DNA from 4 places in the Desulfovibrio sp. JC022 genome. Region 2 is predicted to be linked to each of the others. Evidence: riboswitches for the same ligand, from Rfam matches in the RefSeq annotation. Region 2 holds a riboswitch; each other region holds the start of a gene.

Region 1 (7,739 bases), on a different contig from region 2:
GCTGAGACGCACTCGCCGCATGCGATGCACTTGGAAAGATCCAGCAGGGTACAAAGTTCTTCATCACTCTTGCCTGCTGCCGCTGCAACCTCACGGGCAGGCAGGAGCATGGCACCGCTTGCCACACCCAGCCCCTTTAAAAAATTCCTTCGGGAAATTCCATTCTTCTTGTCTGTCATATTAATTCCTTTATGAACTGCCATATTTTCAGCTTCATCATGAAACAGGTTGCCTAAGGCAAAGCAGAATCCGTACCTATTTTTACTATCCTTTTATTAATTACCACATTTACTGAATCCATGGCTAATCTCCCATTGAATTCTGCTCTGTTTTTCCCTCTACAGACAGTCTCTACTTGAACATATGTCTAAACACATGTACAAATTTAAACATAAACCGGAAAAATTGAACACTTTTTAGACACTGAGCAAATTCATGACCGAACAGGACATTAATCTTTATCTGCGGGAAGTAATCGATACGATGAATGACGGACTGATCATCGTCCGCCCAAACGGAACAATTATGATGGTCAATGATGCTCTGCTTCGCATGACCGGATTTTCCAAAGATGATTTGCTCAACAAGCCATGCTCTGTACTGGGCTGCGATGCATGTCGCATTGTACGAGAACAGGCCGACGGACATTGGTGCGGATTGTTTGAAAAGAAAAAAGAAAGCCGCAAGAACTGTCACATCATCAGTAAAAGCGGAAATTACCTGCATGTGCTGAAAAACGCTTCCCTGCTAAAGGACGAAGAAGGCAACATCCTTGGCGCAGTAGAGACTGTCACTGATATCAGTGAGTTGGACCGCAAGGAACTCAAGATCCGCGAACTTTCCCGGAAGCTGCAACATGAAGAAAACGGATTTTGTGGATTTGTGGGTAATTCCCCGGCCATGCAGAAGGTCTATACCCTGCTGCGCAAAGCCGCCCGCTCAGATGCACCGGTCATCATTTACGGAGAATCCGGAACGGGTAAAGAACTGGCTGCACAGGCCATTCATAAAATGAGTCTGCGCAATGATAAGCCGTTTGTGCAGCTCAATTGCGCCGCGCTCAATGAATCCCTGCTGGAAAGTGAACTTTTCGGGCACATAAAGGGGGCCTTCACAGGGGCCTACCGCCATCGACAGGGCCGCTTCGAAGAAGCTGCGGGCGGTTCCATTTTTCTTGATGAAATCGGCGATGTGCCGTTGCCCATTCAGGTTAAACTTCTGCGGGTACTGGAAACCCGTTCCTTTGAACGGGTGGGTGAGAATATCAACCTGTCCATGGATGCAAGACTGATTACCGCCACCAATCAGGACCTGCGCCAACTGGTGCAAGACAAACAATTTCGCGAAGATTTCTTCTTCCGCATCAATGTAATTCCGGTTCACCTGCCGCCTTTGCGAGAACGCAAGGAAGATCTGCCTCTACTTGTTGATCACTTTATCCACCTGAACGATCATATCCATGAAGGAGAAGGCCCGGCCCCGGAAACCATGCGTAAAATGATGAGCTATGAATGGCCCGGAAACGTGCGGGAGCTAAAAAGCGCACTGGAATACGCCGCAGTGGTTAAAGACAACGGCCCGATCATGCCCGAACACCTGCCACCTCAGATAATGGAATCCGGCAATATAACTCCCTGCCCGGAGCCAATACTTCCTACTATAGAGCCGGATGAAAAACAGGCTCTCATTAATGCTCTCAAACAGGCCGGAGGCAATAAAAGTAAAGCGGCAAAAGTCCTCGGGGTCAGCCGGGGAACCATTCATAACCGCATGCGCAAATATTCGGTTCAGTATCGGTTGGATGAGTAACCACATATCAGAAAAACCGCATCATTACTGAACATTATACGGACAGCACGTCCTTTATAGAAAGATTATACAGCCGCCACCACTGGACTTTTCAGCTGTTTTTGAGTAAATACTTTCTCAACATCGGGAAAAAGCATCCGCTGTTTCCCCACAAGTCGCCGTAAAACCATTTACACTGGAGCAGCAGGTTCTAAAGCCCTGCCCAGTCCGAAAGAAATCACATTTCTGCCCGCTAAATATCCGGAACTCCGCAAGGCATCAGACCTTGCACCCGGACCGCAAGACCCGGCATCAAGCAGGTCTGCGCAAAACTGGAAAGCCAGTGCGCATGCTTTGCCTTTGAGTGCTGTGGTTTATTGCCCGAAAACAGAGACATGATACAGCGCGCACAGACAATTAACCGGAGGTTAAGAACATGAGTGATAAAGACATCGCGATCTTGAAGTATGACGGCAAAGAATACGAACTGCCTGTAATCCATGGAACAGAAGGCGAAACAGGCGTAGACATCACTAAACTCCGAGCGCAGAGCGGCCTCATCACCTACGATCCCGGCTACGGCAATACCGGCTCCTGCACCAGCAACATCACCTTTGTGGATGGCGAAAAAGGAATCCTGCGCTATCGCGGTTATCCCATTGAAGATCTTGCCAAACACGGTAAGTTTATTGAAACAGCATGGCTGCTCATCTTCGGTGAACTGCCCCTTAAGGAAGACCTGACCCGCTTCTCCGCCCTGCTCACCGCCGAGGAACTTATTCACGAGGACCTGCGTCACCACTTCGAAGGTTTCCCTGCCCACCGCAACCAGCCGATGGCAATCCTTTCCGCGGTAATCAACGCGCTGGGAAGCCATAACCCGGACCTTTACGACATCAACGACAAGTCCGAATTTTTCCTTGCTGTGGGCAAAATCATCTCCAAAGTGCGCACCATTGCGGCATTTTCCTACCGCAAATCCATAGGGCGTCCCTTTGTATACCCGGACCCGGAGCTGAGCTACTGCCACAACTTCCTGCATATGATGTTCTCAATCCCCTACAAACAGTATGATCCGCCCATTGAAGCTGTAAAAGCACTCTCGCTCATCTTCCAGCTCCACGCGGACCACGAGCAGAACTGCTCCACCTCCACTGTAAGGATGGTCGGCTCCACTCAGGCGAACATTTTCGCCTCCGTGTCATCCGGCATCTGCGCTCTCTGGGGCCGGTTGCATGGCGGAGCTAATGCCGCAGTCATCGACATGCTCGAAACCATCCAGAACGGCGACTATACCATCGATGAGTACATTGAGAAGGTCAAAAAGAAAGAGTGCCGACTCATGGGCTTCGGGCACCGCATTTACAAAAGCTTTGACCCGCGCGCAAAAATTCTCAAAAAAGCCACCCACGACCTCTTGCAGCACGGCTTCAGTGATGAACTGCTGGATATCGCCATGAAGCTGGAAGAACGCGCTCTTTCCGATGAATACTTTACCGAGCGAAAACTCTACCCCAACGTGGACTTCTATTCCGGCATCATTCTGCGCGCACTGGGAATCCCGGTAACCATGTTCCCGGTAATGTTCGCCATCGGGCGCATGCCCGGTTGGATTGCCCACTGGTACGAAGATTACACCAACCCGGCAGCAAGAATTAATCGCCCGCGCCAGATTTACACTGGCGAAACTCCCAGAAATTACGTACCTATAGATTTCAGGAAGTAAATCTAGTCAGTATCGGTCCTGGGCTTATCCGGCCCCGGAGCGATGGATATACCTACCCGGATATGCCCGTAATCCCGCCCCGTACAAGGGATGAGATTACGGGCAATACTTTTTTGAGCAGTTCGAAATTTTAATTATTTTCAAAAAAATCAAAATTAATTAAAAAAAAGCTTGCAATTTACACACGATATTTATAAACAATTCTTCGCCGTGCCGAAGTGGTGGAATTGGTAGACACGCTAGGTTCAGGGTCTAGTGGAGGTTTCTCCGTGGAAGTTCGAGTCTTCTCTTCGGCACCATATTTCAGAAAAAGCCGCAACAAATGTTGCGGCTTTTTTGTGTTCTTGGCCCTGACAACAAGTCAGCCCTACTGCCCATTGGGCTAAGGATCTTTCTGCTGAAAAACAGCTAAAAATTATTGACCGCAGATGAAGTTTTGTTAAACTTTTGCTCGTTGTTTTTCACTTCAGGATTTTTTGAAAATAAGGGAACCCGTTTAAAATGCGGGGCGGTTCTGCCGCTGTGATTCCTGTCCTTTTAAGGAACAGGAAAAGCCAGCACCCCGGCCTGAAGCTATCTGCTGTATGCAGAAAATTACCACCTCCCGGACGCTCCTTTTCAGGCATGCTCTCCGGCTTCAAAAAACAGGTTATGCCTTCTGGGCCTCCTGCACCACAAATCAAAATTCTATCCCCACTATGGGATTATTGTTGCCGGCAAATGTTTTTCGTTTATGAATTTTCATTCGCCTCAAGACTATGGTTTGCTTTGTAAATTTCACAGCATCCAAGAATACTCATGCGCCCTTGCTTTTAAAAGCAGCTAATTTTGACCTCAGGGCCCAAAAAAAGCCCTTTATAGGATATTCATCATAATGACCGAACAATCTGTAATCACCCGCGAATCAGCGAAAATGGCTCTTGAAGAACACACCCGTTTTCAGGAAACCGTCAGTTCCAAGAAATACCAGATACGCGACCGCAAAGGACGTCTTCAGGAACACTCATTTACTGACGTTAAAAACAGACTCTGCCGTGAATTTTTAAAACATTCCCGTTTCGAAAATCAGGAAAATGAACAGGTTTGCGAAATGCTCCAATCCGGGCGTTTCATTCCTGCCGGTTCCATACTTTCCGGCCTTGGCAATGAACATGCGAAATGTTCGCTGAGCAACTGCTATCTGGCCAAGATTGAATCTGATTCCCTTGAAGGAATTTTCGAAGCCCAGAAAAAACTGGCCCGCACATATTCCTATAGAGGCGGCAGCGGCATCGACATCACCATCCTGCGCCCTTCCGGTGATCCGGTAAACAACGCTGCGGTGACTTCTTCCGGGGCTGTAAGTTTCATGCCCCTTTTCAGTGAGCTGACCAATACCATCGGGCAGAACGGCAGACGCGGCGCGCTGATGATCTCTCTGGACATCCGCCACCCGGAAACCCGCCGTTTCATCTGGTGCAAGAGCAAGCCTGAAGAAATTTTCGGAGTTGATTCCCTGACAGGTAAAATTCAGGACGTTTTCGGTGCCAACATCAGCCTTAAAGTTACCGATGACTTCATGCGGGCTGTTGAAGAAGATAAGGACTGGACTTTTATTTTCCCCGACAGATTTAAAATCAGCGGTAAGATTTGCGATGAATCCACCCTGCAACTGCTGCCGGAAGTATACAAGGCCCTTGATCCGCAGGTCGGGGACCGTCTTGAGGCTGAAATTATCTACAAAGTCATCGGCACAGACCCCAAAAAGCAGCTGGTCAAAGTACAACCGGATCTTCCGGTCAACGATGAGAACACTCGCCTTGCCGACGAAACCCTGACCTTTTCCCTTTCCAGAAAACGCAACGAAACATCGGACATATTCGATCCGGTAAAATCCGTTTACAACGAACTCTGGGACGGTGATTACAGCCGCTGGCAGGAACTGAAACTTCCGCTTAAAGAATACGACACCGTCAAAGCTCGCGACCTGCTTGAAGAAGTCAGTGAATCCGCATGGAAATCCGGTGATCCGGGAATCCTTTATCAGGACACCACCCAGCGCAACACCCCCGGCACATACATAGATCCCCTGCGTCTCAAGCCCATGTCCACCAATCCCTGCGGCGAGCAGGCACTCGGCTACTGGAGCAACTGTTTGCTCGGAGCCATGGTTTTGTACCGGTACGTGGTTAACCCGTACACCAAGGAAGCACGTTTCGACACCGATCTTTTCCATGACGACCTGACCCGGACAATGTCTTTCATGGACACCATGTCTGATCTCAACCAGAACAAGCACCCGCTTCAGAAGCACCGCGATGCTGATAAATACGGTAAACGCATCGGCATAGAATTCACAGGACTGGGCGATATGCTCGCCATGCTGGGCATGCGTTACGGAAGCGACGAATCCATTGATTTCATCAAAGAAATCATGCGCGACAAAGCCATCACTGAGATATCTGTCAGTGCGGATATTGCCGAGCGATTCGGTGAAGTTGAAGCCTTGAAAGATAAGGAAGCGCGCAGCCGCTTTCTGGAATGCCCATACATCAGCAACCTTGATCTGCCCAAGAAGCTGCGCAAGAAAATACTCAAAACCGGCCTGCGCCACACAGCCTTTAACACTGTCGGCCCTTCCGGTTCCATTTCCATCATGTCCGACAACTGCACTTCAGGAATCGAACCGGCATTCCTGTTCAGCTACGCCCGTGAAACAAGACTTGAAGCCGGAAAGGTTTTTGAGTTTATTCACATGCCCCCGCTGAAATGGATGCTTGAAACCAATCAGGAACACCTGTTCGGAAAATACACCGCCCAGCAGCTCAAAGAAAAACTGAATTACGTGCAGGCCGATGAACTGGACTACATGGACCGCATCCGCATGCAGTCCGCAATCCAGCAGTACACCGACAGTTCCATTTCTTCGACCATCAACCTCTCCGAGGAGACCCCCAAGGAAACCATCTTCGAGATCTACCTTGAATCTTGGAAACAGGGACTCAAGGGAGTAACGGTCTTCCGCAACGGTTGCAAAAAAGGTGTATTGAGTAAAAAAGAAGAAACCAAAGAAGCCGATCCGACCATGCTGGGCCAGAATCCAACCCTGATCGAAAGGGAACTCGGCGACATAGAAAGGGCCGAACGGCACCGGGTTATGTGGAAAGGTTCCAAGATGTACATCATCGTATCTCTGGATGATTCCGGCAACCCCATTGAAATATTCGTCAAACTTCCCAAGGAAGCCGGGATGACCGGAGACGGGTTCTACAATGAACAGGTTTTTCAGGAAAAATACTCTCTCTGGGAAACCATCACCCGCTTAACCAGCATGCTGCTGCGCGTGGGAATGCCCATTGACCGCATCCTCACCCAGCTGGACCGCTCCAGCTACAACATCATTGACGCGGCTGCGATCATCTCGCGCATCCTGCGCCAATACATCTCCCTGGATATGGATGATCAGACCATCGTCTCCAAAGGGCTTGGAGACCGCTGTCCCGAATGCAGCCAAAAAGCATACGTCCCCGAAGGCGGTTGCAAAATTTGCAAGGCTTGCGGGTATACTACCTGCGGGTAAATATTGGGACCGGGATTTCCGGCAGGATTGAAAAATGGAAAAGCCGCGACGGGAGTTGCGGCTTTTTTTGTATCCACAGAGGAATTACATTTAATACGGACAAAACAACTAGACATAAAATCAAAACCCTGTTTACAAAAAACCACCCATCATCTATATTCTTATCCAAATAATCTTTAAGGGGGATAGGATGACTGATTTAAGCAACATTTATTTCATTACCAACAGGGTATTAAGCGGATCAGATGAAAACAAAAAATTTAAAAAGAGTAACCTCTGCTCCCCGGACCTGTCCTTCTGCAAGACCGGTCCAGACCGCAGCATTGAGTTGCTCAAGAGCGGAGCCATGTTCAAAGAACTTAAAGACGAGCATGGTTACGATGAATTCCTCATCTACATTCACGGCTTCAACAACCAGCCATGGGAGGATATTTTTCCAAACACAGCCCGCATGCAGAAACAACTCAATGAAGCGGGATGCAGCAAAGTAAAAGTGCTGCCTCTGGTCTGGCCCTGCGATAATGATTTCGGAGTATTAAAAGATTACTGGGATGATCAGGAGTCCGCGGAATTCAGCGGAAAATTCTTTGCCCGTGCCATAGGCAAACTCATGGAATGGCAGATGGTTAACCGGGAAGATCCGTGCCGCAAACGAATACACATAAT
Region 2 (7,739 bases):
GTTGGTCTGATCCGCAATATCGCTGATCACGCCCATGATGTTGCCGATGCCGTCGGCCTGCTTACCGAGATCAGCCATATCTTTCTGCATCTGATCGGACTGAACACGAATCTGGGTAATGGTCTCAACTGCCTGTTCCACTTTCTGCTCCCCTTCCCCGGCTTTCTGCTGGGACGCATCAGCAAGTTCAGCAGCAGTGGAGGCATTGCGGGCAACTTCGAACACAGTAGAATTCATCTCATCCATGGCAGTGGCAGCTTCGCTGGCCATTACCGATTGTTCTTCAGCACCTCGGCTGGACTGCTCCACCTGTGCGGACAGGGCCTCGGAAAACCCGGAAACCTGATTGGAAACCTCGGTGGCACTGGCAGCAGCCTCGGAGATCATAATATTGTTTTCTTCGATCTTGCGCTGCTGCTCGCGGATTTCGGTCATATCAATCCAGATAGTCACCGAGCCAAGCATATTCTTATCCATATCATAGAAAGGAGTGGTGGAAATCATGATACTTTTCAGGTTTCCCTTCACAGTGGTATATTCGACTTCCTGCTGAATCTGATGCTCTTCTTCAATTGCCTGCTGAGACAAAGTCTTGCGGCCTCTTTCATTGTAGAAAAATTCTCCGGGATCCATTCCAATTGCCTGTTCAGGACCGGTACTGGTTTCAATAAGCTCACAAATCTGGGAGTTTGCCCAAAGGATGTCATCGTTAGGGCCGACAATTGAGCAAGGCAGGACCAGCCCCTTCAGCACGCCTTCGGAAAAGCCGAGCTTGTTTTTCAGCTCCGCGACCATGAAGTCGATATTCTCGGAAAGGTCCTTAAGTTCGCAGACATATTTTCCATTAAGCTCAGCCTTGAAATTACCATGGGCAATCTCGCTGGTAAAGTCGCGGATAGTAGCCATAGGCCCGGTGACCTGTTTGCGGATGGTAAACACAATTACGCCAACAAGCAGGAGAACCATCAGGGTTCCCATGACAATAAGTATATTTCGCTCTTCAATTGCAGCACGGGTCAGGTCCGAAACATAGGCGGACATACAAACCACCCAGCCGGTGGAAGGTACAACCTGAAAGGACTGAATCTTGGCTCTTCCTTCCCACTCATATTCGGTCTTACCCTTGGGGGCAGCAAGACTGTCTTTTACAAACTGATGACTGGAAATATCTTTTAAAATGAGATCCTGATTTACCTTATGAGCAATGATGCGCCCTTTATTATCCAGCATGTAGGCATATCCATCTTCACCGATGGAAATATCGCCGATCATCTCCATAGAATATTTCTGCCAGTCAACAGAATAAAAGAACCCGCCAAGAAGCTGGCCTTGTTCATTACGGACAGGCACAGCCATGACCACGATAAAACGATCATCCAGCACAGACTTTAGAACCTCGGAAACCGCAAAATTACTACCGTTCAAAATTTTCTGCACATATTTGCGGGAACGAAGATCAGCACCGGCAGCTGACTGCCCGTTTGATTTAAGCCCGAACACAATATTTCCATCCAGACCGAAAGCAGCCAATGTAGCAAGTTTGCTATTGTTCCCCATCTTCTGCCGGAGATGCTTTATTATTCTTGCCCTGGCAGCCTCATCAGTGAATGCATTTTGGAGATCCGCACTGCTGGCATAATCAGCAAGATCACTTTTGGACAGTTCCAAAAACTGACCAACCTCATTTACAATTTTATTGTTCAGCACTCCCATATTCTGCTCCTGAATACTCAGAACCGCAGAATTGGTCATTGAACTCACAACAACGACAAAAGCAATAACCGAGATAGAGACTATCGCGGTTATCAAAATTGAAAGACCGGTATTAATGCTTTTGAAATTCATTCCAAACCCCTTATTATTGACAATTAAACATGCGCCATTCATATTTATTAAGGGAGACTACAGAGAGCTTATCTAAATTATATTATTTTTCGCTATATGGCATAAATTTATAATTGCCTGTCATTAAAGCTTATTTTTAAACTTGTCTCAAAAAAAAAGCCCCCGCACTGAATCAACAGTGCGAGGGCCTACTTTTAAAGGTATCTTTATTTTGACTTATTGTAATCTTCCAACAGTCCGGTCATTTTATTAAGCAGTTCGCCTCGCTCTTGAGCTACTTTTTTCCACTTCTTCTTCTCGCTCTTCAAGGCTTCTACTGTGTGCAGCAAATCCTGAATGGTATTTGCAGGATAGCCGTGCTTGGCATAACTTCCCTTGCGAAGCTCCTCATCATTTCTCTGGCGCAGAGCGCGTAACTGGCTGGCTGATAATATCATACTCATATGCTGTTAATGGTTCCGGTCAGTACACAAATTACATCCTGAAAACAGCTAACGCAAGCAATTACAAAATAATATAAATGCTGCCTAACAAAAAGTCCGGAGAAATGAATCCCCGGACTTTATATTTCAGTCTATGTTGCTGAACAAAACTAGCCGCAAGTGCATGAATTGTAGCTGTACTCAGTTCTTTCGCGGTACTCTTCCTGCTTACCCTTGTTCCAGCGGTTTACCGGACGGTAGTAACCCACAATGCGGGTATATACCTCGGCATCCTTACCGCATTCAGGGCATTCAAAATGCTCACCGTAAAGATAGCCGTGATCTTCGCAGACCGAAAAGGTCGGAGTTACCGAGATGTAAGGAATCTTGGTATTAGTCATGGCTTTAATGATGAAGTTCTTGAGCGCGGTGGTATCGGGAATAGCCTCACCGAGGAAGGAATGGAATACTGTTCCGCCATTGTACAGGGTCTGCAAATCGTTCTGGTGTTCAAGGGCGTAGACAACGTCCTCGGTAGAACCAACCGGCAACAAGGTGGAGTTGGTGTAGTACGGGGTACCTTCACCGGAAGTGTAAATATCGGCATAAAGATTCTTATCGATCTTAGCCAGACGGTAGCAGGTACCTTCACCCGGAGTAGCTTCAAGGTTGAAGAGGTTTCCGGTTTCTTCCTGAAATTCCACGGTCAGGTCGCGCAGGTGATGCAGAACCCTCTGCATGAGACGTGAACCGGAAGGGGTATCAATACCTTTGCCCAGCAGGTTATGGCAGGCTTCGTTACCGCCGATGAGTCCGATGGTGGAGAAGTGGCCTTTGAAGCCGTTCTTCAAGTAGCGCTGGGAGAAGGGGAACATGCCGCTCTCAAAGTTGGCGGAAACCAGCTTGCGCTTGTACTCAAGGGAGTCCTTGGCCTGAGTCGCGTACTCGGTGATCAGGTCGAGGAAATCTTCCTCACCCTGTGCGAGGTAAGCCAGTTTGGGCAGGTTCAAGGTAACAACACCGATGGAACCGGTCAGGTCCCCGGCACCGAACAAACCACCGGTTTTCTTGCGGATCTCACGCAGGTCCATCTGCAAACGGCAGCACATGGAACGCACGTCCTCGGGATTGAGGTCGGAGTTGATAAAGTTCTGGAAATAAGGCGCGCCGTATTTGGCGGTCATCTGCAAGAGCAGCTCGCCCACTTCACTTTCCCACGGAAAATCCGGGGTAACGTTATATGTAGGAATGGGGAAAGAAAAGATGCGGCCATCGGAGTCACCTTCAAGCATGACTTCAACAAAGGCGCGGTTGATCATCTCCATTTCTTCTTGGTACTCACCGTAAGTGGTGTCCTGAAATTCTCCGCCGATGATAACGGGTTCGGTAGCAATATGCTTAGGCGGAACCATATCAAAGGTGAAGTTGGTGAACGGACTCTGTCCGCCCCAACGGGAGGTGGTGTTCAGGTTGAAGATCAATTTCTGCACAATCTGCTTCACACGGTCATAATCCAGACCGTCGTGACGGATGAAGGGAGCGAGGTAGGTATCAACGTTGTTGAAAGCCTGCGCACCGGCCCATTCGTTCTGAAGAGTGCCGAGGAAGTTGACCATCTGTCCGGTTACGGAATCAAAATGACGTGCCGGACCGGAAGAACAACGGCCCTTGAGACCGAAACCGTCCAGCAGCAGATCACGCAGGGACCAACCGGCGCAGTATCCGGCAAGGCCGAAGGAAAGGTCATGAATATGGAAATAGCCGTGCTCGTGGGCCAGCCTGATTTCTTCGGGATATTTTTCAAGGCAGTAACGGGCCTGAACAGCTCCGGACATGTGCAGCATCAGTCCCTGAAAGGAATGGCCCATGTTGGAATTTTCATTTACACGCCAGTCGGAACGGTCAAGGTAACTTTCAATGGTTCCGGCGATATCGAGGTAAGTTTCATCCTGGCGGCGCAGTTCGCGACGTTTTTCGCGGTAAATTATATAACGTTCGGCAACAGAGTAAAGACGGTTCTCCATGAGAACCAGCTGAACCATATCCTGAACCATTTCCTGTTCGGGCACATCGACTTCAGCGAGCTTATGCTCAACTTTACGTCCGAGACGCTTACTCAGCAGAGGATCTTTGATTCCGCTGGCTTTGAGAGCTTTAAAAATTGCTTCTGAGATACGCTCAGTGGACCATGATTCGAGACAACCGTCACGTTTGAGAATTTGTTTGGGCATTTAATTACCTGATTAAAAATTTGTCCGCACACATCACCGTCCACGCCGAAAAAAGAACGCAGAAAAGGAAGCAACCTCCCCAGATTGCAAGCCCACGGCTCAGCCGTGTCTTATGGTGGTGTGCATTAGGTGCAGGGGCCCGGAAGGCTCATCCCGCAGGACTTTTGAAACCGGAAGAATGTCAGAAACAAACTTTCGGTCGGTTTGATTCGACCTGCCATAAAGGACAGGCAATGCTTCAGGTCGGAGTGCTGGCTCGGGATACGCACAAAAATGCTTCCCTGACAGCGGCAGAACCGCCCCGGATTCAAACCGGGTTCCCGACTGGTCCGTTTTTGATGCTCAGAAAGCAGAAACGGATTCCTGAAGTGCTGACGACTGAAAGCAGTCTAACAGACTAGAAAATACGGTCAAGACTCTCTAGACTTTTTCTTATACAACACCCTGTCAGCCCTTGGGGTGCTTGGCATAACTCGTGTTGAACAGCAGTTTTCCACAATTGTTCGTTTGGTGTTCAAAACATCTTAAGGCCCTGATTTAGAGACAAAATCCTTTAGCCGTTTTCGAATAATTTCAGCCGGACGAATTAGTCCGGCTGAAATTATTTTTAACCTGAAAACAAAAACACTTTTTATCTGAGATAAAGATCAAGAAGCTCGGGACTCTTCGCGCAATCCGTCAATCAATGAACGCAACTCCATAGCTAGAATAGAAAGATCCTTTGCTGAATCGTTGGATTTTTCCATGGATTTGGTGGTCAATTCTGCCATCTGGTTAATATTCCTGGATGAAGAATTAATCTGGTCCGATGACACGGACTGTTCTTCCGCAGCAGCAGAAATATTCCGGACCTGTCCGGTAACCCCATTCACGAGGCTGACAATCTCCTCAAGAGCATCCCCGGCCTGTTCCGCCAACCGGGTACTGTCCAGCACAGACGTCGCAGCCTCTTCCATGCTCTGCACATTGGCGTGGGAACTTTCCTGAATAGCCTCAACCACGAGGCCCACATCCTTGGTGGCGTCCATGGTCTTTTCTGCCAATTTTCGTACTTCATCGGCTACCACTGCAAAGCCGCGCCCGGCATCCCCGGCACGGGCAGCCTCAATAGCCGCATTAAGGGCCAGCAAATTTGTCTGATCCGCAATATCACTGACCACAGACATGATCCGGCCAATATCTTCAACCCTGACATTCATCTGGTTAAGACTATCCTTCAACCGGTCACTCTGCTCCTTGACACTGAAAATGGAATTAATCGCTTCCCCGGTCATTTCCGCACCCCTATTGGCGGTACTCATGGCTTCCCCCGCGCCCACAACGGCATCAGAGCAACTGCGGGCCACGTCCTGAATGGAACAGGTCATCTGATCAAGAGCGGTAGTGGATTCGGAAAGATTAGACTGCTGCTCCCGTGCCCTTCTGCTGGAATCCGCAACATGATTGCTGATTTCATCTGAAGCAACAGACAGCCCGTTGACAATCTGCTCCAGATTGCGGACCACTTCAAGCACGCCCTGTCTGCGAGCGTTTTCAGCTTCCTTCTGGGCCTCGCTCAACCCGGCAAGAGCCTCACGTGCTGAACTGGCCTCGCGTTCAGCAACAGCAGTAGCCTCTTCAACTTTTCTCTTATCTTTTTCAATCACGTGCATCAGTCCGTTATACGCCCCGGCAAGATCCCCAAGCTCACCATTCCCATTCTGCTCAATACGATGAGTAAGGTCACCTTCTCCGGCAGCAAGATTACGACTTGTCGCAGAAATTTCACCAATAATACGACGTAACGGTTTAATAATCATCATCCGGCTAAGCAGGATAAGCAACAGCCCGATCAAAACCACAACCCCACCCAGAACAGTAACAACGTAGACGGCCCGCTGCTGAAGCAGATTATAGCTTTCAACCTGTTCTGTACGGATGGAATGCTCCAGCCCCACAAGCTTTTCACGAGCCTCTTCCATGGACTGCATGGATTTTTTCATGGCAAGGCTGGTAGTATAGTAAGCCTTGAAAACATCCAGATACTCCCCGGTCAGTGATACTATCTTTTTAAAAAGCTTAGCCTCCCGTCCTTTGGGGAATAAAGGTTTGAACTGCGGGTATGAAGCACCCATGCTGGAATCAGGGTCAATGCCCATCAATTTTTCAATATCAATGATCAATCCTGATCCGCTGGAAGCATCCTTATAAAGAATGAAGTCTTTAGCCATCTCCTGAAAACCGAGTGGTTTGTTGAGTAGAATCGCTGCGGTCTGCCGTTTGGCAGTAAGCTCATTAAGACCTGCCATGGAGACAGCCAGAGCACGGACAAGTTCACCATTATTCTGCCCCGCCTGCGGAGTAAGAGCCTGCTCTTGAAGGACAGCAATCTTCTTAGCCTGTTTTCTCGCAGTACGGGCAATGCTTTTCTGGAGAGACAGGGCCTGACCGAGGATTTCCACCGAGATCTCGCGCAGTCTTTTGACATACCCGACCCCATCATTGAACTGACCCTGAAATGTTTTAAAACCACTATCAAAATTATTAAACGAACTTTTCAACCCGGCAAGAGAAGCAACCATCTGCCCATCCACACCCGAACCTGCCAATGCATCCACTCTTTCATTCATGCCTCTAGTCATCTTTGCGTAAGCTTTTAGAACCTCAGGCTCTTCCCCCTGATTTTCCATGGACAGCTCCTCACGATGGGTCAACCAATCAAGTGCTTCCGACTGAGCTTCCACCCCGATGCTGATAATTTCATCAAGGCTGTTTCGGGACTCCATTTTCTCAGTCAACTCCCGCAAGGTAAAAATTGAAACGCCGCCCAGACACAACGCGCAAAACAGGAAAACCAGCATACCTGCTACAATTTTATGCGATAATTTAAATGTATACTTCATTCCCAACCTCTCCTTTATATAAAAACGACTCTCATTTTCATTTAACAAATATAATTGACATCAACCAAAAGCACTCAGCAGACATAGTGAAAATGAGAATGCTTTTCAACTAAAATCGAATGGAAAATCAAATAATCTAGTTTATTTTAAGAAAAAACCCCACAATTATTAAAATTGCGGGGTAAATATTATAGTGAACAAAAGTTTTCCACAGATGTTCTTAAAATGTTCGTAACTTGATTTGAGCTAAAACGCCCCATTCATCTTCTTAATAAAAGAAAGAAGCATATCCCGCTCATCGTCAGAAAATTCTGCGGTGATCTCTTCAATGAGTCGCAGATGGAGACGGTCATGCTCCT
Region 3 (7,739 bases), on a different contig from region 2:
ATCCCGGCAAGGACCATGGTTTCCCGACGTAATCTTCCGCCGATCCTGCCCAGCATGAGCACTGCGCCAAGCGCAGCCATTGCCCCGGCAAGGGCAGCCAGCGGCAGAAACAGGTTCCCGAATCTGGACCAAAGCTCCGCGCCGAGCATAGTCGAGCCGGAAAAAATCGCCAGACTGGCCCCGAAAGCCGCCCCGCTGCTAACTCCAAGAGTAAACGGATCAGCCAAAGGGTTGCGCAGGATGCCCTGATAAACAGTCCCGGCAACAGCAAGCGACATTCCCACCAAAAATGATAGACAAACCCGGCTGAGTCGCAGATCGATAATGATAAAAGAAAGTGCTGAATCAACTTTATCTGCACCCAAACCCAAAGCAGTCTTAAAGGCCGCCAAGACCTGAGCAGATTCAGTAGGATAAGCCCCGAAAAGACAGGCGGCGAAAATGGAAATCGGCACGAGCAATGACAGTACAATGACTGCCTGCGCCCTTCTGTTACCTGAAAATTCCATCATCACCGCCCGGTTTAATTAATGGTCGCCAAGGTGCTTGAAAGCAACCTTGAGGTGATCAACCCAGATGTCCAAAACCTGCGGAAATTCAGCGGTTCCCTTAAGCACGGGAACACACTTGTAACCCAGCTTGGACAGCTCGGATTTCCATGAATCAGCCTCATCTCCTGCCATATCGTTACGGGCATGGTCACCTGCAACAGACATGTAAGGCATGAGGTAGACTTTCTTGGCTTTGCTCTTTTTGAGCAGAACTTTAACGTCATCAAGGGAAGGTGCGCCTTCAACTGTACCAACGAAAATATTGGAATCAACCTTGGAAAAGTAATCCTGAGAAGCGGGATAGTAGATATTAGCGGCGTGGTGGGTTCCGTGACCCATAAGTACAACAGCATCCTTGGCCTTACGGTCCTTGGGTATGTTGGCGATAATGGCCTTCACAGTGCGCTGCATATCTTTGTCGGAATAAAGAAGCGGCTTGCCTACGGTAACTTTGCTCATGCCTTTGGGCATACCTTCAAACCTTTTTACGGTGTCACTGATGCCCTCAAATTCCTCACCGGGGATGGTGTGCAGGGACTGCACTGCAACATGGGTGAAACCTTCATCCATCATCTTGGTCATAGCCATAACCGGGGAATCCACAGCACGGCCTTCTTTTGCCAGAATATTTCTGATGATAGCGGAAGAATAGGACCAACGAACAGGTACACCGGGAAAAGCCTTTTTCACGGCCTTGTCGATTGCATCAAACGCAGGTTTGGTTTCAACCATGCTGGAACCGAAAGCGGACAGCATAATACCTTTTTTTACAGACTTTCCTTCACCATGTCCGGCCATGGCAAATGAAGGGATCAGCAGAAAACAAACCAGAATAAATGCGGGGATGAACTTGAATTTGTCCCCAAAACGGCACTGCATAACAGTCTCCTCAAATTGGGGGGCTTAAAAAAAGGTAAACCACACACGCGAGTGCATGCGCAGCAATTTCTGACAGGTAAAAGCCCCGTTAACCGTCAGAATGATCGTGATTTGCACCCGGGCAGGTCTTCCGACTCGTCCTATTCCACCCGGCCTTCCCGAAAATTAATTCAGTGGCACACGGAACCGGAATTATTCCGGTCACACGGGATGAAACCTTGCAGGACTCACGGCGGCGGGTCCGTCCCCGACTTTAACGGGGTTCCCTATTAAGCTCGTGAGAGCACCTCAGGCAAAAGCTAGATATGATTGTTCACTCGCATTGTCAATGCAGACGGCTGATATACACTATCTTAGCTGTCTGATAATTTTAGCCCTGTTAACGCGCGGCCAACGGCCCGTCCCCGATTCCGGGCCAAATACGGATCATACCCAACAATGCACGCAGGCTGGTCCAAATCCCGGCAACAACCCAGATCCAGAACAACATATGCTGCGGATGAAACCAATCTACCACATAAAGGAGTCCGACACTTGTAAGAACCGCAATGAGCATGGCATTCCGCAGATAGCGGTAATCACCGGTTCCAAGATGGATTCCGTCGGTAGCGAAGGAGAGCGCGTTGATGGGCTGCAAGAAAGTGACTGCCAGCCATGCAGGTCCGAAAACCATGGCGGATTCTTCCGGTACCAGCAACCAGACCACAGGCTGCTGTCCCAGATACATACCGATGGTCAGCACAACCCCGGTGGCGAAGCTCCATTTACAGACCAGTGCCGCGACTTTACGCGCGGTCACACGATCGGCACGGCCCACAAAATAGCCCACCAGCGACTGTCCGCTGATAGCAAAAGCATCTAGAAAAAGAGCCAGAAAAACAAAAAACTGGCGGATAGCCTGATGCGCCGCACCGGATTCCGCCCCGGCTTTAGTAGCAAAACGGGTACAGAGCAGCAAAAACATACAGACGCACCCGGTACGCACAAACATATCACCGCCGATAACAAAAAGCCTGCGTGCGTCAGCAAAGCTGAATCCGGTATTAAATCCATAATGTTTACGAACAACCAGCACCGCCCAAACCGCACCAATCCATTGACTAATGGAACTTGCCAGAGCAGCACCGCCCACCCCCATAACGGGAAACGGTCCCTTACCGAAAACAAGGCACCAGTCCAGCACGACGTTGATCACATTCATGCCCACCGCAATCCACAGCGGGGAGCGCATATCCTGATAACCGCGCAAAGACCCAAAGCAGGCAAGAACAATCAATACAGCCGGTCCACCCAGCAAACGGTAGCTCATGTAATCTACTGCCAGATTGCGAACAGCACCTTCTCCGCCCATCATCACCGCAATACTGCTTAGAAATGGATAGACAAAAACAATCAAAGCCAATCCCAGCACAGCGGAAATGCCCGCAGCCATCCAGCCAAGGGACGAAGCCCGTTCAAGATCGTCCTTACCCAAGGCATGCGAAACTTCAGTCTGGGTGCCGATGCCCAGAAATCCAAAAATCCAAAAGACAGACGAGAATACAATGGTCCCGATACCAAGCGAGGCCAGCGCTTCCGGGCCGAGTTTGGCAACAAATGCAGTATCCACCAGCCCGGTCAAAGGCTCGGCGACCATAGAAAAAAGAACCGGAATTGCCAAAGTAAGCAATGTCCGGTTCGGTTTAATTTCAAAGGGATGTTTTTGAGTCATTACTATTTAATATTCTCTTCAAACCAAGCTTCAAATAATTCCATAGCACGTTTGCCGTAGAGTTCTTTACGAACCCGTTTAGGTGCGCGCTTATTCAATGCAGGCATGAGTCCGAACTGGACGTTGGAGGGTTGGAAATTCTTTTTCTTTTCGCGCAAATGCCCGAGCAATGCGCCCATGGAGGTTTCCGGCGGCGGTGCGGGAAGTTCATTGCCTTTGGCCTGCTCTGCAAGCATGCGTCCTACCCAGAGACCGCAGGCTGCGGATTCAAGATAGCCTTCCACACCGGTAATCTGTCCGGCAAGATGAATACGCGAATCAGCCTTGAGGGCCAGTTTTTCGTCCAACACTTCAGGAGCGTTTACATAGGTGTTGCGATGGATAGACCCCATGCGCAGAAATTCCACATCTTCAAGGCCGGGAATCATGCGAAAAATACGTTTTTGCTCAGGGTACTTAAGCTTGGTCTGGAAACCTACGAGGTTAAAGGCGGTTTTGTCTTTGTTTTCAGCACGCAACTGAACCACGGCGTGTGCCTGTTCTTCTGTGCGCGGATCAATGAGACCTACAGGCTTGAGCGGTCCGAATGACAGAGTTTTCTCGCCACGGTCTGCCATTTCCTCAATGGGCAGACAGCCTTCGAAATGAATTTCTTTTTCGAACTCGCGGGGCACAACGCGTTCCCCTTCCTTAAGCTCCTTGATAAATTCGGCGTACTGTTCCTCGTTCATAGGACAGTTCAGGTAGTCGTCATCTTCAGGCTTGTAGCGGGAGCCGTAAAAAGCCACATCCATATTCACAGAATCGCGGCTGACAATGGGCGCGATGGCATCATAAAAATATAAACGCTGTTCGCCGATCTTGGCGATAAGACTTTCGGTCAGCCCTTCGGAAGCCAGCGGTCCGGCGCAAACAACGACCTTTGAAAAATCTGCAAGTTCGGGATCATCAAGGGAACTGATTTCCTTACGGACTACAGTAATGAATTCATTCTGTTCAATTTCCTCGGTAACCAGTCTGGAGAAAACTTCACGGTCAACGGCCAGCGCGGAACCAGCGGGCACACGGGCCTGCATGGCGGCTTTCATGAGCACGGAATCAAGGGCTTCCATCTCCTTTTTAAGCACCCCGATGGCGGTATTCAACTCACCGGAACGCAAGGAGTTGGAACAGACCAGCTCAGCCAGACCGGGCAAATGATGGGCCTCGGAATATTTATCGGGCTTCATTTCATAAAGAACTACCGAAACTTCAGCCTTGGCCAGCTGCATTGCACATTCACACCCAGCCAGCCCGCCACCGATTACTGCGATTTTATCCACGTATATTACTCCAAAGTCGATTGAATTTTTTAAGTATCTAAACTAATAAATAATAGATGTGTTTCGCGATCCTGCAAAATTATACATAACTCACCATTTATGACCGCACCTATCTTAAAAATCAAGAATCTGACCACATCTTTCGCCACTCCAGGCGGAATCATCAAGGCTGTGGATAATGCCAGTCTGGACTTAGGGCAAGGAGAAACTTTAGCCATTGTCGGGGAATCCGGCTGCGGCAAGACCGTGCTCTCCCTCTCAATTATGGGACTTATCCCCGATCCGCCGGGGCGAATCACTGACGGACAGGTTCTTTATCGCGATCAGGACCTTGTGCAACTATCCGAACAGGAAATGCAAAAAATTCGCGGTAACCACCTCTCCATGGTCTTTCAAGAACCTATGACCTCACTTAATCCGGTTTTCAAAATCGGAGACCAGATCGGCGAAACCTTACGTTTGCACAAGGGCATGGATAAACAGCAGGCCGCCGAAGCCGCAGTAGACGCCCTCAAACAAGTAGGCATTCCCAATCCGCACAAGCGACTCGACAATTTTCCCCACGAACTGAGCGGCGGCATGCGTCAACGGGTCATGATCGCCATGGCTCTGGTCTGTTCCCCGGAAGTTCTCATTGCTGACGAACCGACCACCGCACTGGACGTAACCATCCAAGCACAGATCCTGCGTCTGCTGGATGATCTGAAACACACAATGAACGGTTCGCTCATGCTCATTACTCATGATCTGGGAGTGGTGGCAAGGGTCGCCACAAGAGTTGCTGTCATGTATGCAGGACAGATTGTGGAATCCGCATCCATCTCTGAAATTTTCAAGGAACCGCTGCATCCGTACACTCAGGGATTACTCAATTCAGTACCGAGGCTGGGTTGCCGCACCGAACTCACCCCCATTCCCGGAAATGTCCCGGCCCTGCTTGATCTGCCCAAAGGCTGCCGCTTCCATCCGCGCTGTGAAAGGGCCTTTGCCCTTTGCCGCGAGCAGGAACCTCAACTATTAGATAAGAACGGCAGGCAGGTACGCTGCTGGCTGCATACTTAATGTGATAGAAAATTAAATTTAATATTATTGAATTTAACGAACGCAACACTGCCATAAATGAGTTGAGAATGAATGAAAATATACTGGAAATAAAAAACGTCAAACGACACTACCCCGTCAGCAACGGACTGCTGTCGCTATCCAAGGCAACAGTTAAAGCGGTAAACGGCGTTACCCTTGAAGTGAAAAAAGGCGAAACTCTCGGTCTTGTGGGCGAATCCGGCTGCGGTAAATCCACTCTTGCCCGATTACTTACCGGACTGGAAAAACCGGATCAGGGCAGCATAAATTTTAACGGACGCAAGCTTGACGAATGGACCGCAACAGAGCGCAGCACCATGCTCCAGATGGTCTTTCAGGACCCGTATTCATCGCTTAACCCACGGCAGCGAATCGGTAGAATTATTTCTGAATCCATGCGTATTCACAAGTCAGGCAGCAAAGATGAAATTCAGCAGCGAGTGGAAAGGCTGCTTGTTCAGGTAGGATTGAGACCGGAACACCACAAACGCTACCCCCACGAATTTTCCGGAGGTCAGCGTCAGCGTGTTGCAATAGCTAGAGCTATCGCCATGAACCCGGATTTGATCATCTGCGATGAACCCGTTTCCGCACTGGATGTTTCCGTTCAAGCACAGGTCCTCAACCTGCTTAAATCCATCCAGCAGGAATTCGGTCTGAGCTATGTTTTTATTTCCCATGATCTTTCAGTAGTCAGCCATATCAGTGACCGGGTGGCGGTCATGTATCTAGGCCAAATCATGGAAATTACTACTGCGGAAGAACTTTACCACAATCCGCAGCACCCCTATACCCAAATCCTGCTCGACGCTGTTCCAGTACCGGACCCGGAACTTCAAAAAGAAGATGTAATAATTTCCGATGACATGCCCAGCCCCATCTCGCCACCAACAGGCTGCCCTTTCCATCCCCGCTGCCCCAAAGCCATGGATGTCTGCTCACAGGACCAGCCGGAGCTTAAAGAGACGACAAACGGGCATAAGGTTTCATGTCATTTGTATTAAATTTTATTCCATAAAAAAGGCCGGAGCATCAGCCCCGGCCTTTCAAATATTCAAAATAATATTTGCTACTTATTTCCCGCGCTCATTATAAGCTTTTGCCAGCCCGCCTTCGGCTGTTTCACGGTAAAGACTGGGCAGGTCATGCCCGGTTTTCTTCATAACTTCCACAACCTCATCAAAGGGGATGCGGTGCGAGCCGTCGGAAAGGATGGACATCTGAGCTCGGGCGAGTGCACGGGTAGAAGCGCAGGCATTGCGCTCAATGCAGGGAATCTGCACCAGTCCGTCCACGGGATCACAGGTCAGACCCAAGTGATGCTCAAGCCCCATTTCCGCTGCGTATTCAATCTGGCGCAAAGTGCCGCCCATAAGCTGGGTGGCGGCAGCCGATGCCATAGCGCAAGCCGAACCGACTTCACCCTGACACCCGACCTCAGCACCTGAAATAGAAGCATTTGTCTTAATTACATCTCCGAAAAGCCCAGCTGTAGCAAGTGCGCGGAGAATATCATTTTCCTTGATGTGTTCCTGAGTATCTTTGAGATAACGTAAAGTAGCCGGAACTATGCCGCATGATCCGCAGGTAGGAGCTGTTACGATTTCCCCGCCACCGGCATTTTCTTCAGAAACTGCAAGGGCGTAAGCAGTGGTCATTCCGGTAAGCTGCATATCAGGACCGGCATGCTTGGTACGACGATAATATGACTTAGCCTGCCTGCGCAGACCGATGGAACCGGGAAGAACCCCTTCCGCCTCCAGACCACGTTCAAGAGAAGCTTCCATTACTTCCCAGATACCTCGCAGAAAATCCCAGATTTCAGGACCTTCACACTGTTCAACGTATTCCCAGTAAGTAATTCCCTTGTCTTCACAATGGGCCATGATATCAGCAATGGAACTTAATCCGTAAACAGGGTCAGCATTTGATGCAGCAGCACCCTCTTCACGAATGGCACCACCGCCGACACTGTAAACTTTCCAGACATCCACAACAGCACCGGAATCATCCAAAGATTCAAACTGCATTCCATTGGGATGCTCAGGCATTTTCTCTTCGGCTTTCCAGATCAACTCTGTTTTATCATCACCCAGAACACTGAGTATAGCCCAATCGGTAAGGTGCCCCTTGCCTGTGGCGGCAAGACTCTCAAAAAGTGTTACCCTGAACCGGGGTGCATCAGAATGCTTT
Region 4 (7,739 bases), on a different contig from region 2:
AATACACCGGGGATTACCGGGGTAGTACTGCTGAGTTCCGCCAGCCTGTCCACATAATCGAAGTAGAGCCTGTTATCGAAAAACAACTGGGTCATGGTGAAGTCCGCACCTTTGGCAAGCTTGGAATTGTGGATCTCAATATCCGTGGCAATAGACGGAGACTCCGGATGTCCGCCGGGATATCCGGCCACAGCCATGCCCACTTCGGAAAATTTACCATTCACATACTCCACAAGATCTGAAGCATGCATGAAACGGCTTTGCCCTTCTCCATTGGCGTCTTTCACTCCATCCCCGCCAAGGGCCAGAATATCCGAGACCCCTGCCTCACCAAGACGGCTGACAAATTCATCAATGGACTGCTCGCTGGCACCGACACAAGTCAGATGGGCAAGAATATCAATACCCATATCCTTTTTCAGCCGGGAACATATTTCAAGGGAATTGTCGTGGCTGGTTCCGCCCGCTCCGTAAGTTACTGATGCGAAAAGAGGCTTCAAAGCGGCCAGCCTTGCGGCCCTTTCCATAAACACGGGCCATGTGGATTTATCCTTGGGCGGAAAAAATTCAAAGGAAAAAAATTGTCCAGCCTTATTGATATTCTGTGCCACCTGCATTTAATTCTCCATTTTATCTGCTTGGTTCCCGGACCGCAGGTACGGTCCGGGAAGTTTATTTATCTTTATTGAATCTCACGGCGTACTTTCTTAGCCGCCTGAACCATATTTTTAAGAGCCGGGACAACCTCATCCCATTTGCGGGTCTTGAGTCCGCAATCCGGATTTACCCAAAGCCGTTCTGCGGGAATGACTTCCAGAGCTTTTTCCAGCAGCAGGGCCATATCATCTTCAGCCGGAATTGCCGGACTATGGATATCGTAAACACCGGGACCGACTTCATTGGGATAGCTGAACCGATTGAAGCTACCTAAGAGTTCCATGCGACTGCGACTGGCCTCGATGCTGATGACATCGGCATCAAGGGCGGCAATGGAATCCATGATTTCATCGAATTCGCAGTAACACATGTGGGTATGAATCTGGGTGGCATCCTCAACGCAGGAAGCGGAGAGACGAAAGCACTCCTCTGCCCACTTCAAATATTCTGGTTGTTCTGCCTTACGCAGAGGCAGACCTTCACGCAGGGCGGGTTCGTCAATCTGAATAACTTTAACCCCGCTCTTTTCAAGATCAGCCACCTCATCACGCACGGCCAGTGCGATCTGACGGCAGGTTTCACTGCGGGGCTGGTCATCACGAACAAAACTCCAGCACAGGATGGTTACCGGTCCGGTGAGCATACCCTTGACTTCACGCTCTGAAAGGGAGCGGGCATAATTGATCCAATCCACGGTAATGGGACCGGGACGGGACACATCACCGAAAATCACCGGAGGTTTCACGCAACGGGAACCGTAACTCTGCACCCAGCCGTTGGACGTAAAGCAGTAGCCGTCAAAATTTTCGCCGAAATATTCAACCATGTCGTTGCGTTCAGGTTCACCGTGAACCAGCACATCAAGCCCGATTTCCTCCTGACGACGGATGCAGTCTTCGATGTATCCGTGCATAAAGCTTTCGTAATCAGCCCGCTCAATACGACCGTTCTTAAAACCGCTTCTGGTGGAACGCACTTCCGGAGTCTGGGGAAAAGAACCGATAGTGGTTGTGGGCAAAAGAGGAAAACCGAGCCCGCGCTGAATTTCAGCACGCTTGGTATAAGTGGATTTACGCTGGTAATCTTCAGGTTTTAGTTCAGCCAGTCTCCGGGCAACCTGTAGATTGTTAACCCTCGGACTTTTCTTCCGGGAGCCAAGAATGCCGCGGTTATCAACCAGAAAAGCTTCAACATCCTTACCTGCTGCTGCATCAGCGATGGTCCTGATTTCTACACACTTCTGGCGGGCAAACGCCATCCAAGATTTAATTTCCACGTCCAGCTTTGTTTCCAGCTCAAGATCAAAAGGGACATGCAGAAGTGAACATGAAGGAGCTACCAAGACCCGTTCTTCGCCAAGCACAGTCTTTGCGGACTTCACAGCAGCAACACCCTTATCAAGATCAGCCCGCCAGATATTCCTGCCGTCTACTACACCGAGGGAAAGGCTTAAATTATCCGCCAGATTTACAAGCAGCGGTTCAAGGTCCTGTGAACCGCGTACGAGGTCAACATGCAAAGCATCGACAGGCAAAGAGGTAGCAGTTTCAAGATTATCACCCAGACCTCCAAAATAGGAGGCAACAAGAATTTTGGAATTTAAGGCTGCTTCTTTAAAGGTGCGGTAAACAGGGTTGAAAAGCTTACGCACCGACTCGTCGAGATCGAGGGCCAGAATAGGCTCATCAAATTGAATCCACTCGCATTTGGCGGAGAGCTTCTCAATTAGTTCCACGTAAGCTGGCAGCAGGTTTTCCAACAAATCCAAACGATCAAATTCCTGATCCGCGCACTTACCCAACAGCAAAAAGGTCAATGGTCCGGGCAGGACGGCCTTGATTCTGTGCCCAAGCAAAGCCGCTTCATCAACCTGTTCAAGCAAAGATGTATCGGCAAGAAAAAACTTCTGGTCACTTTTAAATTCAGGCACGAGGTAATGGTAGTTGGTATCAAACCACTTTGTCATTTCCATGGCCGCCACGCCGTTCTCTCCAGCTTCACCACGGGCCATCCTGAAATAATCATCAAGGGAAATTTTGTTTCCTTCCACATTATATCTGCCGGGGATAACACCGAACCTGACTGCATTATCAAGCATGTGGTCATAGTAGGAAAAATCACCTACCGGTATCAGATCAACTCCAGCCTGCTTCTGGTCATCCCAATGCAGTTCACGCAATTTTCTGGAAGTAAGTGCGAGATCATCCGCCCCGGCTTCACCTCTCCAGTATGATTCAAGTTTACGTTTGAGTTCGCGGTTACTGCCCATTCTGGGATAACCTAAAGTGTGCGTCAGCATAATAATTCTCCGTGTTTCAAGTGACCGAGATATTTATCCCTGTTTCACAGACCTGTTCGCGAGGTCCGGCACTCACTCCCGCAGGACGTCTTCTGGCTTCCGGACAGTTTGACGCACAGTATCGATCCTTCCCGTTCTCAAAACAGTGAATCGACACCATCACCCTGAATTATGCCCGGTTACAGCAGCGCGCCTGCGACGGATTTTCACCATCTTCCGTTTCCTGCGGGCGCATACAAATCAAATTCAATATATAAAAATATTGTTATATAGTGATCAAGGAATGCCATTCATCTTCATCGAAGTCAAGTACCCACGAAAATTTTCCACCAGACCAAAAAAGAAGCCCCCGGAGTTGTCCGGGGGCTTCTTTTTTAGCAACTATTTAAAATGATCGTTTATTCGCAATCCCTTACATTCAACTTCTCACGAAACTTTCCATCAACTGCGGGAAATTTCAGCAACGCGCCTTTGACCAGACATTTACCGACAATATCCAGACCTTCACGGTCCTGACTGGTGGCCTTTCCGCGCCAGAGGTATGTTTTCAAACCCTCATCATGGGGAGTCATCAGATAGATCCGCACGGTGTTATCCACACGGGGGGCATCAGCGGTCTTGACCACACCTATTTCAGAGTTGGTCTTGCTGATATAATCGTACTCGTAAGCTTCCCTTTTGTAGGTAACTCCCCTTTCCATGAATGCCTTGGAACCGAAATTAACCACTACCACGAAATCGGGTGAATTCGGGTCATATTTAAAACCCTTGGCTTCCAGTTCCAGCTTGGCAGTATTGAGCAGAATAGCTTCAAGATCCTTCTTGGATTCGCTTTTCTGCTTAAAAGAAAAAGTTTTAAAATCGCTGAAATCAGTGCCCGGAACAGGTTTATTCTCGACATCCATATTAACGTACACGCACCCGGAAAGCATCATTCCGATCAATGCGAAAACAACAAGTAACTTCCTCACCACTTTCTCCTGACTTTATTAGTTACGACCATCCCCTGAAATTCAGGCCGCATTAAATACTTTATTACAACTTCCTATAGCATAATCATTTAACTTTTTTAGCGGCTTTAGCCAAGAGTTAAAACAAATTCAATGGGCGGAATGAGACATTAAAAAAATCAATCATAAAAACAGACCAGATTTCGACCGGACTCCTTTGCGTCGTACAAGGCCATATCCGCCATGCGCAACAACCTGTTCGTATCGAGCCTGCGCGAATTCATGGAGGCTACCCCGATGCTTGCAGTACACTTAATAATCCCAGACTGTATGGAAATTTCACTCGCTGCAAATTTCCGGCACAACCTTTCTCCCACAGCAATACCTCCGGCAAGGTCTGTTCCGGGCAGAAAAACTGCAAACTCTTCCCCGCCCATGCGGGCAAAAACATCATCATCCCTGATCACACTGCGACAGATATCAGCAAAATGACGCAGCACTGCATCCCCAGCCTCATGCCCATGGGCGTCATTTATCTTTTTAAAATTATCAAGATCAACCATCAACATAGACGGACCAGCTGGATTACGTTTATCTCCCTGCATAAACAATTCAACCTGCCGAAAAAATTCCCTGCGATTGTAGGCCCCGGTAAGACTGTCTGTGGTTGCCAGCAACAACAGCCGCTTCTCTTCCGCCTTGCGCTGAGAAATATCATTCACAACCCAAAGCACCCCGCGATTCAAGTCAGCAGGAACATTCACATCCACGGCCTGACCGGACAGAGAACACCACACAAATTTTCCGTCCTTACGCTTCAGCTGATATTCAATATTTACCTGAGCTTTATTTACGAGGGTGTAGTAATATAACTTACCAAATTCATGAAATTTTTCTTCGGTAAGGTGCAGATCAATCATACCCAAGCCGACCATATCAGCAGGCGACTCATAACCCAGAATATCGGCAAGAGCCTGATTTGCCCTTTTCAGGATTCGCCCACCCTTCAAGAACATCATCCCGGCTTTGCTACTTTCAAAAATAATTTTCAACTCATGCAGGGTTTCGCGCAATTCCATTTCAGTTGCTTTCAGATAAGAAATGTCACGTATAGCTGAAATGCGGTAGGTCTTATCCCGAAGCTGCACTGTACGCCCCCGGATTTCAGCAGGAAAAGTAGAACCGTCCTTACGTCTACCCATGACAAAATAAGGCTGCTCGTACCTGCTGGAAATGTTTTCCCGCACCAATTCGCGATACTCTTCAGCTACAAGATCCAACCCGCCCATGCCAATGACTTCATCATGGGTATAGCCCAGAACTTCCAGCACTTCCCTGTTCACAGCCACACAACGCACCTTCTCATCAAACACGCCGATAGCTTCAGAGGAAGAATCCGCCAGCAAGGTCTGTAGCTCCAGCTGCTCTTTCAACTCCGATATATACTTATGAAGCTTCTCTGCTCCCATAATTTTCCCCGTACTCCTGATCTCGCCCTGTTTATAATCAGTCTATGTGTGAAACAACTCAACCGTCAATAACTCATCAAATAGCTAAAACAATGATTTTTCAATAATCCTGCAAATCTTGTATGCAAGACTGATCTAACCCGCCGAGCAGTAAACATTTGAAAAGACGAAACAGAGTAATAAGGTATGATTTAAAATGATAATTCTCAAATAACATAAAAAATAATTCACTTGAATTTTATTGAATCATAGTGTTCTTTCCCCTTGGGGAGGTAAATATGAATACATTATCAGACCGACGCAAACAGACAAGGATAGAGCTGGAATCCATCAACGGTTTTTTTCGGCAATGCGACGTTGCCGCGTCAACAGGTGGAAACCTTGATATAACCATACTCAATATTTCCACGGAAGGAATGAAGTTCATGACCAATTCAAGCTGCGATTCCAATAGGATAAAGCGGGACGACGTTCTTTTTTTCCGGGGTTGCATATTTAATGACAGAATTGGATTTCTCAGCAGCCAGAAGGCCGTCGCTGTCTGGCAGGAAGACACTGTCTTCGGGGTAAAATTTATCCCATCCCTCGATCTTGATGAACCCTCCCTGATCGATATGCTCAAGTAAAAAGCACACCCGAGACCGCCTCTTTCAAATAATAAGATTAATTGGTATCTTCTCTTCGTGAACAAGCAAGAAACCAAAATCATAGCATGGGTCGGAAATACCTTTTTCCGCACCGGAATGGATGAACTGGGCTACAAAACAGTCCACATCCCCATCCAGGGGCAGCAGGTATTCACTTGGCAGGATATTCTGGAAAAGACCGGAACTAAGCCTTATGCCGTGGTCTATGCCGACCGCTCTATCGCTCCGCCCCTTGCAGGCGTGGAAAACTTCCCCTGCCTGACCATTTTTCACTGCATCGATACCCACATCCACAGCTGGTACCCCTTTTACGCCCAAGGATTCGATATCTGTCTGGTCAGCCTGAAGGATCATCTGGACCGTTTTGCTCCCCGTTTAAAGGAATCACGGCTGCTCTGGTTTCCGCCCATTGTCATGGACCATCATGTTCCATCCGAAACACAAAAAGAATGGGACCTGCTCTTTGTAGGTAATGTCAGCGCGGAATTGACCCCGGAAAGAAAAATTTTTCTCGATAAAGTAGCTGAACATGTGCCCGGTCTGCACATTACTAAAGGCGATTTCAGCAAACTTTTTCCCAGAGCAAAAGTAGTGCTCAACATTGCCGAACGCGGCGACCTCAATTTCCGGGTATTTGAAGCCCTCGCCTGCGCTGCATGTCTACTGACTCCCAAAATCGAAAACGGATTCTTTGATATTTTTGAGGATGGAGTTCATCTGCTGACCTATGAACCCAACAACGTTGAAGACCTGCTTGGAAAGTATAATCTTCTAATAAATGATGAAGAATTACGGGAACGCCTTGCTCGGCAGGGTAATAAATTGATCGAAAGCTCACATCGCATCATCCACCGCGCGCAGACCCTGCATAATGTAATTGAAGAGATGGATGTGGAAGCGGCCATAAAAAACCGCATTAAAGCTGCACCGGAGCTGCGCCGCAATTTTCTAAAGTCACTCTACCTGCACTGGGCTGAAGAAGTGGGCATACCGGAATTTCAGAAGATTTATTTGCAGGCGGCTAAGAATTAGTTGATGCGCTACGCGCTTTAATTAAAATATTTTCGCCTCCGGCGACCGGGGAAGGAAAACTTTTGCAAAAGTTTTCCTTCCCCGGACCCCATCCTTTCAAAACCTTTTAGTATGCTTCGCACTTAGCGCGGACAGACAGGATGGGAAGAAATATTAGCCCTTCAACTGCTCAAGCCCCTGCTTCAGATCAACCTTCAAATCTTCCACATCTTCCAGACCTATATTTAAGCGGAAAAGTGTTTTCCCCTCGTATCCAAAATGGTTGGTGCGCCGGAACTTGCCTCCGGTGATCAGACTTTTGTAGCCGCCCCAGCTGTAGCCGAGACCGAAGAGTTCGAGGTTGTCCACAAATGGCGAGTGATCGATATCTTCGTATTGTTCCTTGAGGGTGAAAGCGAAAAGCCCGCTGGAACCTTTGAAGTAACGTTCCCAGAGATCATGCTGGGGATGGCTTTCAAGGGCCGGATGGATCACAGATTCGACCATTTCATGATTCGCCAGCCACTTAGCAACTTCAAGAGCAGCCTGCTCATGAGCCTTGAGCCGAACTTTCAGAGTCCGCAGACCGCGCAAGCCTTGGTAACAATCTTCCTGCGCGGCATAAACTTCAAAAAGACCGCAGCATTTATTAAAAGTATCCCAACTCTGCTCATTGGTGGAAACAGTGCCCAGCAAAATATCAGAA

What was found. Region 2 has a riboswitch for cobalamin ahead of FMS18_RS06330 (ribonucleoside triphosphate reductase). Riboswitches for the same ligand answer to the same signal wherever they lie in the genome.
Region 1: linked by a shared signal. The riboswitch ahead of FMS18_RS00930 (ribonucleoside-diphosphate reductase) and the one ahead of FMS18_RS06330 (ribonucleoside triphosphate reductase) in region 2 are both predicted to bind cobalamin.
Region 3: linked by a shared signal. The riboswitch ahead of FMS18_RS03265 (sirohydrochlorin cobaltochelatase) and the one ahead of FMS18_RS06330 (ribonucleoside triphosphate reductase) in region 2 are both predicted to bind cobalamin.
Region 4: linked by a shared signal. The riboswitch ahead of metE (5-methyltetrahydropteroyltriglutamate--homocysteine S-methyltransferase) and the one ahead of FMS18_RS06330 (ribonucleoside triphosphate reductase) in region 2 are both predicted to bind cobalamin.

The regions. Positions count from the first base shown of each region.
Region 1 is NZ_VOPZ01000001.1:225,736-233,474, reverse strand. It holds gene FMS18_RS00950 (4Fe-4S dicluster domain-containing protein) at 1-179, opposite strand, end outside; gene FMS18_RS00945 (sigma-54-dependent Fis family transcriptional regulator) at 436-1,809, shown strand; gene FMS18_RS00940 (citrate synthase) at 2,225-3,514, shown strand; tRNA gene FMS18_RS00935 (tRNA-Leu) at 3,727-3,813, shown strand; cobalamin riboswitch at 3,966-4,100, shown strand; gene FMS18_RS00930 (ribonucleoside-diphosphate reductase) at 4,389-7,073, shown strand; gene FMS18_RS00925 (alpha/beta hydrolase) at 7,264-7,739, shown strand, end outside.
Region 2 is NZ_VOPZ01000003.1:248,520-256,258, reverse strand. It holds gene FMS18_RS06340 (methyl-accepting chemotaxis protein) at 1-1,845, opposite strand, end outside; gene FMS18_RS06335 (hypothetical protein) at 2,052-2,282, opposite strand; gene FMS18_RS06330 (ribonucleoside triphosphate reductase) at 2,438-4,498, opposite strand; cobalamin riboswitch at 4,722-4,880, opposite strand; gene FMS18_RS06325 (methyl-accepting chemotaxis protein) at 5,146-7,380, opposite strand; gene FMS18_RS06320 (MarR family transcriptional regulator) at 7,627-7,739, opposite strand, start outside.
Region 3 is NZ_VOPZ01000002.1:62,734-70,472, forward strand. It holds gene FMS18_RS03260 (iron ABC transporter permease) at 1-509, opposite strand, end outside; gene FMS18_RS03265 (sirohydrochlorin cobaltochelatase) at 528-1,430, opposite strand; cobalamin riboswitch at 1,533-1,736, opposite strand; gene FMS18_RS03270 (MATE family efflux transporter) at 1,810-3,141, opposite strand; gene trmFO (methylenetetrahydrofolate--tRNA-(uracil(54)-C(5))-methyltransferase (FADH(2)-oxidizing) TrmFO) at 3,144-4,463, opposite strand; gene FMS18_RS03280 (ABC transporter ATP-binding protein) at 4,563-5,525, shown strand; gene FMS18_RS03285 (ABC transporter ATP-binding protein) at 5,594-6,550, shown strand; gene FMS18_RS03290 (L-serine ammonia-lyase) at 6,620-7,739, opposite strand, start outside.
Region 4 is NZ_VOPZ01000001.1:203,513-211,251, reverse strand. It holds gene FMS18_RS00865 (methylenetetrahydrofolate reductase) at 1-617, opposite strand, end outside; gene metE (5-methyltetrahydropteroyltriglutamate--homocysteine S-methyltransferase) at 683-2,956, opposite strand; cobalamin riboswitch at 3,021-3,211, opposite strand; gene FMS18_RS00855 (DUF4136 domain-containing protein) at 3,355-3,927, opposite strand; gene FMS18_RS00850 (diguanylate cyclase) at 4,086-5,375, opposite strand; gene FMS18_RS00845 (pilus assembly protein PilZ) at 5,654-6,001, shown strand; gene FMS18_RS00840 (glycosyltransferase) at 6,059-7,054, shown strand; gene metC (cystathionine beta-lyase) at 7,208-7,739, opposite strand, start outside.